2 regions of the Sphaerisporangium rubeum genome follow, and region 1 is predicted to be linked to the other one. Evidence: riboswitches for the same ligand, from Rfam matches in the RefSeq annotation. Region 1 holds a riboswitch; the other holds the start of a gene.
What was found. Region 1 has a riboswitch for glycine ahead of gcvT (glycine cleavage system aminomethyltransferase GcvT). Riboswitches for the same ligand answer to the same signal wherever they lie in the genome.
Positions count from the first base shown of each region.

Region 2: another riboswitch for glycine. It lies ahead of gcvP (aminomethyl-transferring glycine dehydrogenase); the one in region 1 lies ahead of gcvT (glycine cleavage system aminomethyltransferase GcvT).

Region 1 is NZ_JACHIU010000001.1:2,053,904-2,058,249, reverse strand. Features, by position in the region: gene BJ992_RS08805 (aldehyde dehydrogenase family protein) at 1-330, shown strand, start outside; gene BJ992_RS08800 (3-oxoacyl-ACP reductase) at 351-1,115, shown strand; gene BJ992_RS08795 (gamma-glutamyl-gamma-aminobutyrate hydrolase family protein) at 1,115-1,828, shown strand; glycine riboswitch at 1,847-1,943, shown strand; glycine riboswitch at 1,944-2,046, shown strand; gene gcvT (glycine cleavage system aminomethyltransferase GcvT) at 2,080-3,171, shown strand; gene gcvH (glycine cleavage system protein GcvH) at 3,168-3,557, shown strand; gene BJ992_RS08780 (L-serine ammonia-lyase) at 3,989-4,346, shown strand, end outside.
Region 2 is NZ_JACHIU010000001.1:3,960,605-3,964,950, forward strand. Features, by position in the region: gene gcvP (aminomethyl-transferring glycine dehydrogenase) at 1-1,797, opposite strand, end outside; glycine riboswitch at 1,843-1,957, opposite strand; glycine riboswitch at 1,958-2,081, opposite strand; gene BJ992_RS17100 (MerR family transcriptional regulator) at 2,140-2,763, opposite strand; gene BJ992_RS17105 (bifunctional nuclease domain-containing protein) at 2,911-3,381, opposite strand; gene ftsR (transcriptional regulator FtsR) at 3,512-4,150, opposite strand; gene BJ992_RS17115 (FHA domain-containing protein) at 4,190-4,346, opposite strand, start outside.

The DNA of each region.
Region 1 (4,346 bases):
ACGCACGCCGCGCTGGACGAGCGGGCCTTCACCGAGGAGATCTTCGGTCCGGTGGTCGGCGTGGTGCCGTTCGACGACGAGGCGCACGCCGTGCGCATCGCCAACGACACGCCGTACGGACTGTCGGGATCCATCTGGACCGAGAACGTCGGCCGTGCGCTGCGGGTGGCGCGGGCCGTCGAGGCGGGGAACCTCTCGGTCAACTCGCACTCCTCGGTGCGGTACTGGACGCCGTTCGGCGGCTACAAGGAGTCCGGGCTCGGCCGTGAGCTCGGACCGGACGCGCTGGCCGCCTTCACCGAGACCAAGAACGTCTTCATCGCTCACTGAGATCAGGAGAGATCGCCGATATGCAACGTCTGCAGGACCGTGTCGCCGTGATCACCGGAGCGGCGGGAGGCATCGGGCTCGCCACCGCGCGCCGGCTCGCCGAGGAAGGCGCCAAGGTCGTGTGCGCCGACCTCGACGAGGAGGGAGGTGCCAAGATCGCCGACGAGGTCGGCGGGCTGTTCGTCCGGGTCGACGTCACCAGCGAGGAGGACGTGGCCCGCATGTTCGAGACGGCCGTCGAGACGTACGGCCGTCTGGACGTCGCCTTCAACAACGCCGGCATCTCGCCGCCGGACGACGACTCCATCCTGACCACCGGCATCGAGGCGTGGCGGCGGGTGCAGGAGGTCAACCTCACCAGCGTGTACCTGTGCTGCAAGCACGCCATCCCGCACATGCGGCGGCAGGGCAAGGGGTCCATCATCAACACCGCGTCGTTCGTCGCGGTGATGGGGTCGGCGACGTCCCAGATCTCCTACACCGCGTCCAAAGGCGGCGTGCTGTCCATGACCAGGGAACTCGGCGTGCAGTTCGCACGCGAAGGGATCCGCGTGAACGCGCTGTGCCCGGGGCCGGTGGACACGCCGTTGCTGCGGGAACTGTTCGCCAAGGACCCCGAGCGTGCGCAACGGCGGCTGGTGCACGTGCCGATGGGCCGGTTCGCCGAGGCGTCCGAGATCGCCGCGGCGGTCGCGTTCCTCGCCTCCGACGACGCGAGCTTCATCACCGGGGCCGAGTTCCTGGTGGACGGCGGCATCTCCGGCGCGTACGTCACCCCGCTGTGATGGGGACGTACCGGCCGGTCATCGGCATCACCTGCTACGTCGAACCCGCCGCCTTCACCGTATGGCGGATGACGGCCGCGCTGCTGCCGTACGACTACGTCGAGCGGGTCGCGGCGGCCGGCGGCCAGCCCGTGATCGTGCCACCCAGCGGGGACCCGGCGCCGCTCGTGGAGCGGCTGGACGGGCTCATCGTCGCCGGCGGCGGCGACCTGGACCCCGCCAGGTACGGCGCGGCGCCGCACGACCGGACCGGGTACGTGCGCGGCTTCCGGGACGAGGCGGAGTTCGCGCTGGTCGGCGCGGCGCTCGCCGCCGGGTTGCCGCTGCTCGGCATCTGCCGCGGCCTGCAGGTGCTCAACGTCCACCTCGGCGGCACCCTGCACCAGCACCTGCCGGACGTCGTCGGCCACGCGGCGCACGCGCCGGCACCCGGTGAGTTCGGTCACCTGCCGGTGCGGGTCGCCGAAGGCAGCAAGCTGGCCGGCGTGCTCGGCGCCGGGCCGGCCGACGCCGCGCACTACCACCACCAGGCGGTGGACCGGCTCGGCGACGGGCTGACGGTGTCCGCCGTCGCCGAGGACGGCACCGTCGAGGCGGTCGAGCTCGCGGGACACCCGTTCGCGCTCGGCGTGCAGTGGCACCCCGAGACCTCCGCCGACAGCCCCCTGTTCTCCGCCTTGGTGGCCTCCGCCGCGCCTGCCTCCCGTTGGTAGGGTGGGCCGGAACACCGGCGACCCCGTGCGGGAGAGCGTCCTGGCATCCGGTCAGGACCCCTGAAGGAGCAAGTCCTCCCACGAACCTCACAAGGCAAAGGACCGCGCGGGTCAGGTGGCCTCTGGAAAGAAGGCTCGTCCTCGACGAGCCTCGCCGAAGGTGAAAGTCCGGTAAAACTCGGGCGAAACTCTCAGGCACCGATGACAGAGGGGGAGGATGCTGACATCCGACCCTGCCTGAGGTGTGAGACATGTCCAAACCCACGCCGCTCCGCGAAGTACACGAGAGTCTCGGTGCGACGCTCACCGACTTCGCCGGCTGGCTGATGCCGCTGCGGTACGGCAGCGAGTCGGCCGAGCACAACGCGGTCCGCCAGGCCGCCGGCCTGTTCGACCTCTCCCACATGGGGGAGATCTTCGTCACGGGCCCGCAGGCCGGCCAGGCTCTCGACCACGCGCTGGTGGGCCACCTGTCGGTGCTGGAGCCCGGCCGGGCCCGGTACACCATGATCTGCGCGCCGGACGGCGGGGTGCTGGACGACCTGATCGTCTATCGCCTCCCCGGCGGGGAATACATGGTCGTGGCCAACGCCTCCAACTACCTCAAGGTCGCCGAGGAGCTCACCGCGAGGTCCGCCGGCTTCGACGCCGAGGTGGACGACCGCTCCGAGGCGTACGCGCTGGTCGCGGTGCAGGGACCACGGGCCGCCGAGATCCTCGCGACGCTCACCGACGCCGACCTGGCCGGGCTCAAGTACTACGCCGGCCTCCCCGGCACCGTCGCCGGGGTCGACGCGTTCATCGCGCGCACCGGCTACACCGGCGAGGACGGCTTCGAGCTGTTCGTCGCCGCCGAGCGTGCCGTCCCCCTCTGGGAGGCCCTCACCAAGGCCGGCGAGCCGCACGGCCTGCGTCCCGCCGGGCTGTCGGCCCGCGACACCCTGCGCCTCGAGGCCGGCATGCCGTTGTACGGCAACGAGCTGAACGCCGGCCTCACCCCCTTCGACGCCGGTCTCGGCCGCGTCGTGAAGTTCGGCAAGCCGGGTGACTTCGTCGGTCGCGCCGCGCTCGCCGCACTCAAGGACGTCCCCCCGCGCCGGCGCCTCACCGGCCTGGTCGCGCGGGGCCGCCGAGTGCCACGCCACGGTTACCCCGTGGTGCTGAGCGTGGACGGCACCGTCGTCGGCGAGATCACCAGCGGCGCGCCGTCCCAGTCACTCGGCAAGCCGATCGCGATCGCCTACGTGGACACCGAGGTGTCCGGCGGCCTCGCGGTCGACATCCGTGGCAGCCATGAACCGGTCGACCTCGTCGACCTGCCCTTTTACCGGAGGTGCATGTGAGCAGCATTCCCGAGGAGCTCAGCTACACCAAGGAGCACGAGTGGATCGCCGGCCTCGATGACGGCCCCGTCGTCACCGTGGGGATCACGGCCTACGCCGCCGAGTCCCTCGGCGACGTCGTCTTCGTCCAGCTCCCCGAAGCCGGCAGCACCCTGCAGCCCGGCGAGGCCGTAGGCGAGGTCGAGTCCACCAAGTCCGTCAGCGACATCTACGCCCCCATAGGCGGCGAAGTCGTCGAGATCAACGAATTCGTGGTGGACGACCCGTCCCTGGTCAACTCCGACCCGTACGGCGAAGGCTGGCTCTTCCGCATCCGCGTCTCCGGCGACCCCGAGGACCTCCTCACCCCGGAGGAATACACCACCCTCACCACCACAGACTCCTGACGACCCACACCCCGACCCTCGGCCGACCCCTTCGGCCGAGGCCCCACCCCTGCTCACCCACCTCCCGAACGTCCTGACCGACACCCCACCCACCCGACTCCACGACCGGCGCCGTCGGAGGCCAAGTCCCGAACGTCCTGACCGACACCCCACCCACCCGACTCCACAACCGGCGCCGTCGGAGGCCAAGTCCCGAACGTCCTGACCGACACCCCACCCACCCGACTCCACAACCGGCGCCGTCGGAGGCCAAGTCCACACCCACGCCGGCACTCCACACCACCGGCACCTGTTCCCCACCGCCAGCCGCCGGTCGTTGCCGGCGCCGCGACGGCGGGAACCACGTACGGCGAAGCCGGCGCCGCGTACGGCGGTGAGTCGCCGGACGCGCGGGGAAGTACCACGTACCACGCTCCAGAAGGGCCACCACCATGGCGATCAGCGTCTTCGATCTGTTCAAGATCGGCATCGGCCCGTCGAGCTCACACACCGGCGGTCCCATGGCGGCTGCGCACAAGTTCGCACGCGGCCTGCACCAGGACGGCCTGCTGGAGAAGACCACGAGAATCCAGGTCATCCTCTACGGCTCACTCGGCCTCACCGGAAAGGGCCACGGCAGCGACAAGGCCGTGCTGCTCGGCCTCTCCGGTGAGAAGCCGGAAACGGTCGACGTGGACACGGTGCCGGAAAAGCTCGCGGCCATGCGTGAGACCGGCAAGGTCAAGATCTACGCCGAGCAGGAAATCCCCTTCGAAGTAGGCGAGGACCTCGTCTTCGAACGCAAGATCT
Region 2 (4,346 bases), 1.9 Mb from region 1:
GGACGACGGGATGAGGCAGACGTCGCGCGCGTCGTCGCCGTTGGCCCGGTGGTAGGCGCGGATGGCGAGCAGGCCGGCGAACTCGCCCTGCGAGCCGGCGTTCGGCTGGAGCGACACCGCGGCGTACCCGGTGACCTCGGCGAGCCAGCTCTCCAGGTCGCCGATGAGCCGCAGGTACCCCTCGGCCTGTCCGGCCGGCGCGTAGGGGTGGACGCCGGCGAACTCCGGCCAGGTGATCGGCTCCATCTCGGTCGTCGCGTTGAGCTTCATGGTGCAGGACCCGAGCGGGATCATGGACCGGTCGAGCGCGATGTCCTTGTCCTGGAGCCTGCGCAGGTAGCGCAGCATGGACGTCTCGGAGTGGTGCGCGGAGAACACCGGGTGGGTGAGGTAGCCGGTGGTGCGCAGCAGCCCGGCGGGGAGCGCGTCGGCGGTGGCGGTGTCGAGGTCGTCCAGTACGGCGTCCGCGCAGCCGAACGCCTCCCACACATCGCGCAGGTGGCCGGCCGTGGTGGTCTCGTCGCAGGTCACGCCGACGTGGTCGGGCCCGTCCTGCCGCAGGTTGACGCCGAGCGCGACGGCCGCGGCGACGATCTCGCCGGCCCGGCCCGGGACGTGGGCCCGCACGGTGTCGAAGAACTCGTCGTGGACGACCTCGACGCCGCCGGCGCGCAGCCCGGCGGCGAGGACGGCCGCGTGGCGGTGCACGCGCTGCGCGATGCGCCGCAGGCCTTCGGGGCCGTGGTAGACGGCGTACATGGAGGCGATGACGGCGAGCAGGACCTGCGCGGTGCAGATGTTGCTCGTGGCCTTCTCACGGCGGATGTGCTGCTCGCGGGTCTGCAGGGCCAGCCGGTACGCCTGGTGGCCGTCGGCGTCCTTGGACACGCCGACGAGACGGCCGGGGAGCTGGCGCTGCAGGCCCTCGCGCACCGCCATGTAGGCGGCGTGCGGCCCGCCGAACCCGAGCGGCACGCCGAAACGCTGGGTGGAGCCGATCGCGATGTCGGCCCCGAGGGTGCCGGGGGCCTCCAGCAGGGTGAGGGCCAGCAGGTCGGCGGCGGCGACGACGAGCGCGCCGCGCTCGTGGGCCGCTTCGGCGACCGCCTGGAAGCCGGCGAGCCTGCCGCTCGCGCCGGGGTACTGCACGAGCACGCCGAAAAGATCTCCCTCGGGGAGGCCGGCGGCGAGGTCGGCCTCGACCAGTTCGATGCCGAGCGGCTCGGCCCGGGTGGCCAGCACGGCCTTGGTCTGCGGCAGCGCGTCGGCGTCCACCACGAAGCGGACGCCTCGGCCGCGGCCGGCCCGGTGGGCCAGGGTCATCGCCTCGGCGGCGGCGGTGGCCTCGTCGAGCAGCGAGGCGCCGGCGACGTCGAGGCCGGCGAGGTCGGACACCATGGTCTGGAAGTTGAGCAGCGCCTCCAGGCGACCCTGCGAGATCTCCGGCTGGTAAGGGGTGTAGGCGGTGTACCAACCGGGGTTCTCCAGCAGGTTGCGCCGGATGACCGCCGGGGTGATGGTGTCGTGGTAGCCGAGCCCGATCATGGAGGTCAGCACGCGGTTACGGCCCGCGAGGTCGCGCAGCTCGGCGACGGCCTCGGTCTCGCTCGCGGCCCGCGGCAGGTCGAGCGGCTTGTCGGCGCGGATGGCGCCGGGTACCGCGACGGCGACCAGGTCGGCCACCGAGGCGTAACCGACGGCTTGGAGCATGCGGGCCTGTTCGGCGTCGGAGGGGCCGACGTGCCGGGTGACGAACGGCGGTGCGGACAGGTCGCGAAGCGGTGACCGATCGGTCATGAGGCTCTCCTGACGTGGCTCGGAGCAGGCGCGCGGCCGCGCCTGGTCTCCCCCTCTGTCAGCGCGACGACCTCGCCGCGACCTGAGAGCTTCACCCCCGGGAGGGGCTTGCACCGTCGGTGAGGCACGCCTGGCGGGCACGCCTACTTTCCAGAGTGGCCTCGCCCGCGCGGTACAGGGTGCCTGAGAGATTCCGGGGAGGTTGCTCCTTCGGCGCCCGGGTCACACGCACGCGCCGCCGTGGCGGCGCGTGCCCGCACCCGGGTCTCTCCCGCGCGGGGTCGAAAGCTTCACCGCCAATGGTACCGGCCGCCCCCCGGCAGGGGGCACCCCTACCCGGCCTCAGCCGGTGCGGCGGGCCCGCCTGCGCTGTGCGAGCTCGTCACCGGGGTGCTCGGCGAAAGGGTCACGATCAGCCGGTTCCGCACGCTCCCCGGGCAGCTCGGCCAGGGTGCCCTCCACCTCGCGCCAGACGCCGCCGAGAGCGATACCGAACACGCCCTGGCCGCCTTCCAGCAGGTCGATCACCTCGTCGGCCGAGGTGCACTCGTAGACGCTGACCCCGTCGCTCATGAGGGTGATCTGCGCCAGGTCGTCCACACCGCGCTGGCGCAGGTGCTGGACGGCGGTGCGTATCTGCTGCAGGGACACCCCGGTGTCCAGGAGGCGCTTGACGACCTTGAGGACCAGGATGTCGCGGAAGCTGTACAGCCGCTGTGAGCCCGAGCCGTGCGCGGCCCGCACCGACGGCTCGACGAGCTGGGTGCGTGCCCAGTAGTCCAGCTGCCGGTAGGTGATGCCGGCCGCCGAGCACGCCGTCGGGCCGCGGTATCCCACGTCGGCGGGGAGCGACCCGGGCCGCTCGCCGAACAGCAGGCCCTGCTCGCCCGCGCGCTCACGTGCCGACTGACGCTGAGCCCGATCGCGCTGGCCGGCCGACTTGCCCTCGCCGCTGCTGACCGCCACTGCGGACCTCCGGCTTTCTCTCATCCCACGGTCTGATCTGGGGGTTCGTGAATTACAACCGTGGGTTCACTTGCACCGTAGGACCGGCGGCATGCTCAGTCAACGATCCCGCTCGGCGCGTCGTGAAGCGTAAATAGCCCGACATGGTCAACCGGCACGCCCGAAGTCCTCAGGCGTGATGTTGTCCAGGAACTCGCGGAACTTCTCGACCTCGTCCTCCTGGTCGTCCGGGATGATCACACCTGCCTCGCGGACGACGTCCTCGCTCGCGAAGATGCCGGCCCCGGTCCGCAGGGCCAGCGCGATCGAGTCGGACGGCCGCGCGCTCACCTCCACGCCGTTGGAGAACACCAGGTCGGCGAAGAAGATGCCGTCACGCAACGCGACGATGTTGACCGTCTGCAGCCGGACCCCGAGCGCCTCGATCACGTCCTTGAACAGGTCATGCGTGAGCGGCCTCGGCGGCGGCTCCTCGGCCTGTGCCAGAGCGATGGCCGTGGCCTCGGTCATCCCTATCCAGATCGGCAGATACCGCTCGCCCTTCGCCTCCTTGAGCAAGACGATGGGCTGATTGGAGGGCATCTCCACCCGGACCCCCACGACCTCCATCTGCAACACAGGCGACTCCGTCTCAGTGGTCGCCGGCCCGCTTCGGGCCTGCTCCCTCGCGGCTCTCGGCTCGCGGCGTGACCATCGCCGCAAACCTCAACGTAACATCCCCGCACCCCGAAATGTCCGGGTGCCTCGGTCAACGACCCAGAATGCCGCGCAGGGCGTCCTTCACGAGAGCCGAGTGCAGGTCGAGCAGCAATCCGGACAACTCATGCGCGGTCTGCTCGGCCTGCCCGGCGGCGCCGGGAGCACGCCGGCGCAGCAGCGGCGCCACGGCCTGCTCCACGAGGCCGGCCTCGCGCTCGGCGGCGGCCCGCAGGACGCGAAGGTGGCGGGGGTGCAGCCCGTAGGCCGCCAGAGCGCCGCAGGCCCGGGCCACGGCGAGCGCCTCGGCGTCGTACCGCCGGGCCATGGGGGTCACCAGGCCGTAGTCCTCCAGCTCCGACAGGGTCTCGTCGTCGAGCCCCGCCGCCTCGCACAGCTCGGCGCGGCCGAGCCGCACCTCGGGCTGCGCGGAGTCCAGGGAACGAGGACCGGTGCCGTCGTGGCCCGCGGTGTCGAGGTGGTCCTTGATCACGCGCAGCGGGAGGTAGCGGTCACGCTGCGCGGTCAGGATGAAGCGCAGCCGCTCCACGTCGGCGTGGGTGAACTTGCGGTACCCGGAGGGGGCCCGCTCGGGCTCGATGAGCCCCTCCCCCTCCAGGAACCGGATCTTGGAGACGGTGATGTCGGGAAAGTCGGGACGCAGGAGCTCGAGGACCTCCCCGATGCTCATGTACGCCCTGGCGGCCTGCGCGCCCATCACCGTCCCCGATCACGCACGCGTGAGGAACACCAGCCGGAACTTGCCGATCTGGACCTCGTCGCCGCCGGTCAGCGGGTGCTCCTCGATGCGCTCGCGGTTGACGTAGGTGCCGTTGAGGCTGCCGACGTCGCGTGCGGTGAAGTAGCCGCCGCGGCGGTAGAACTCG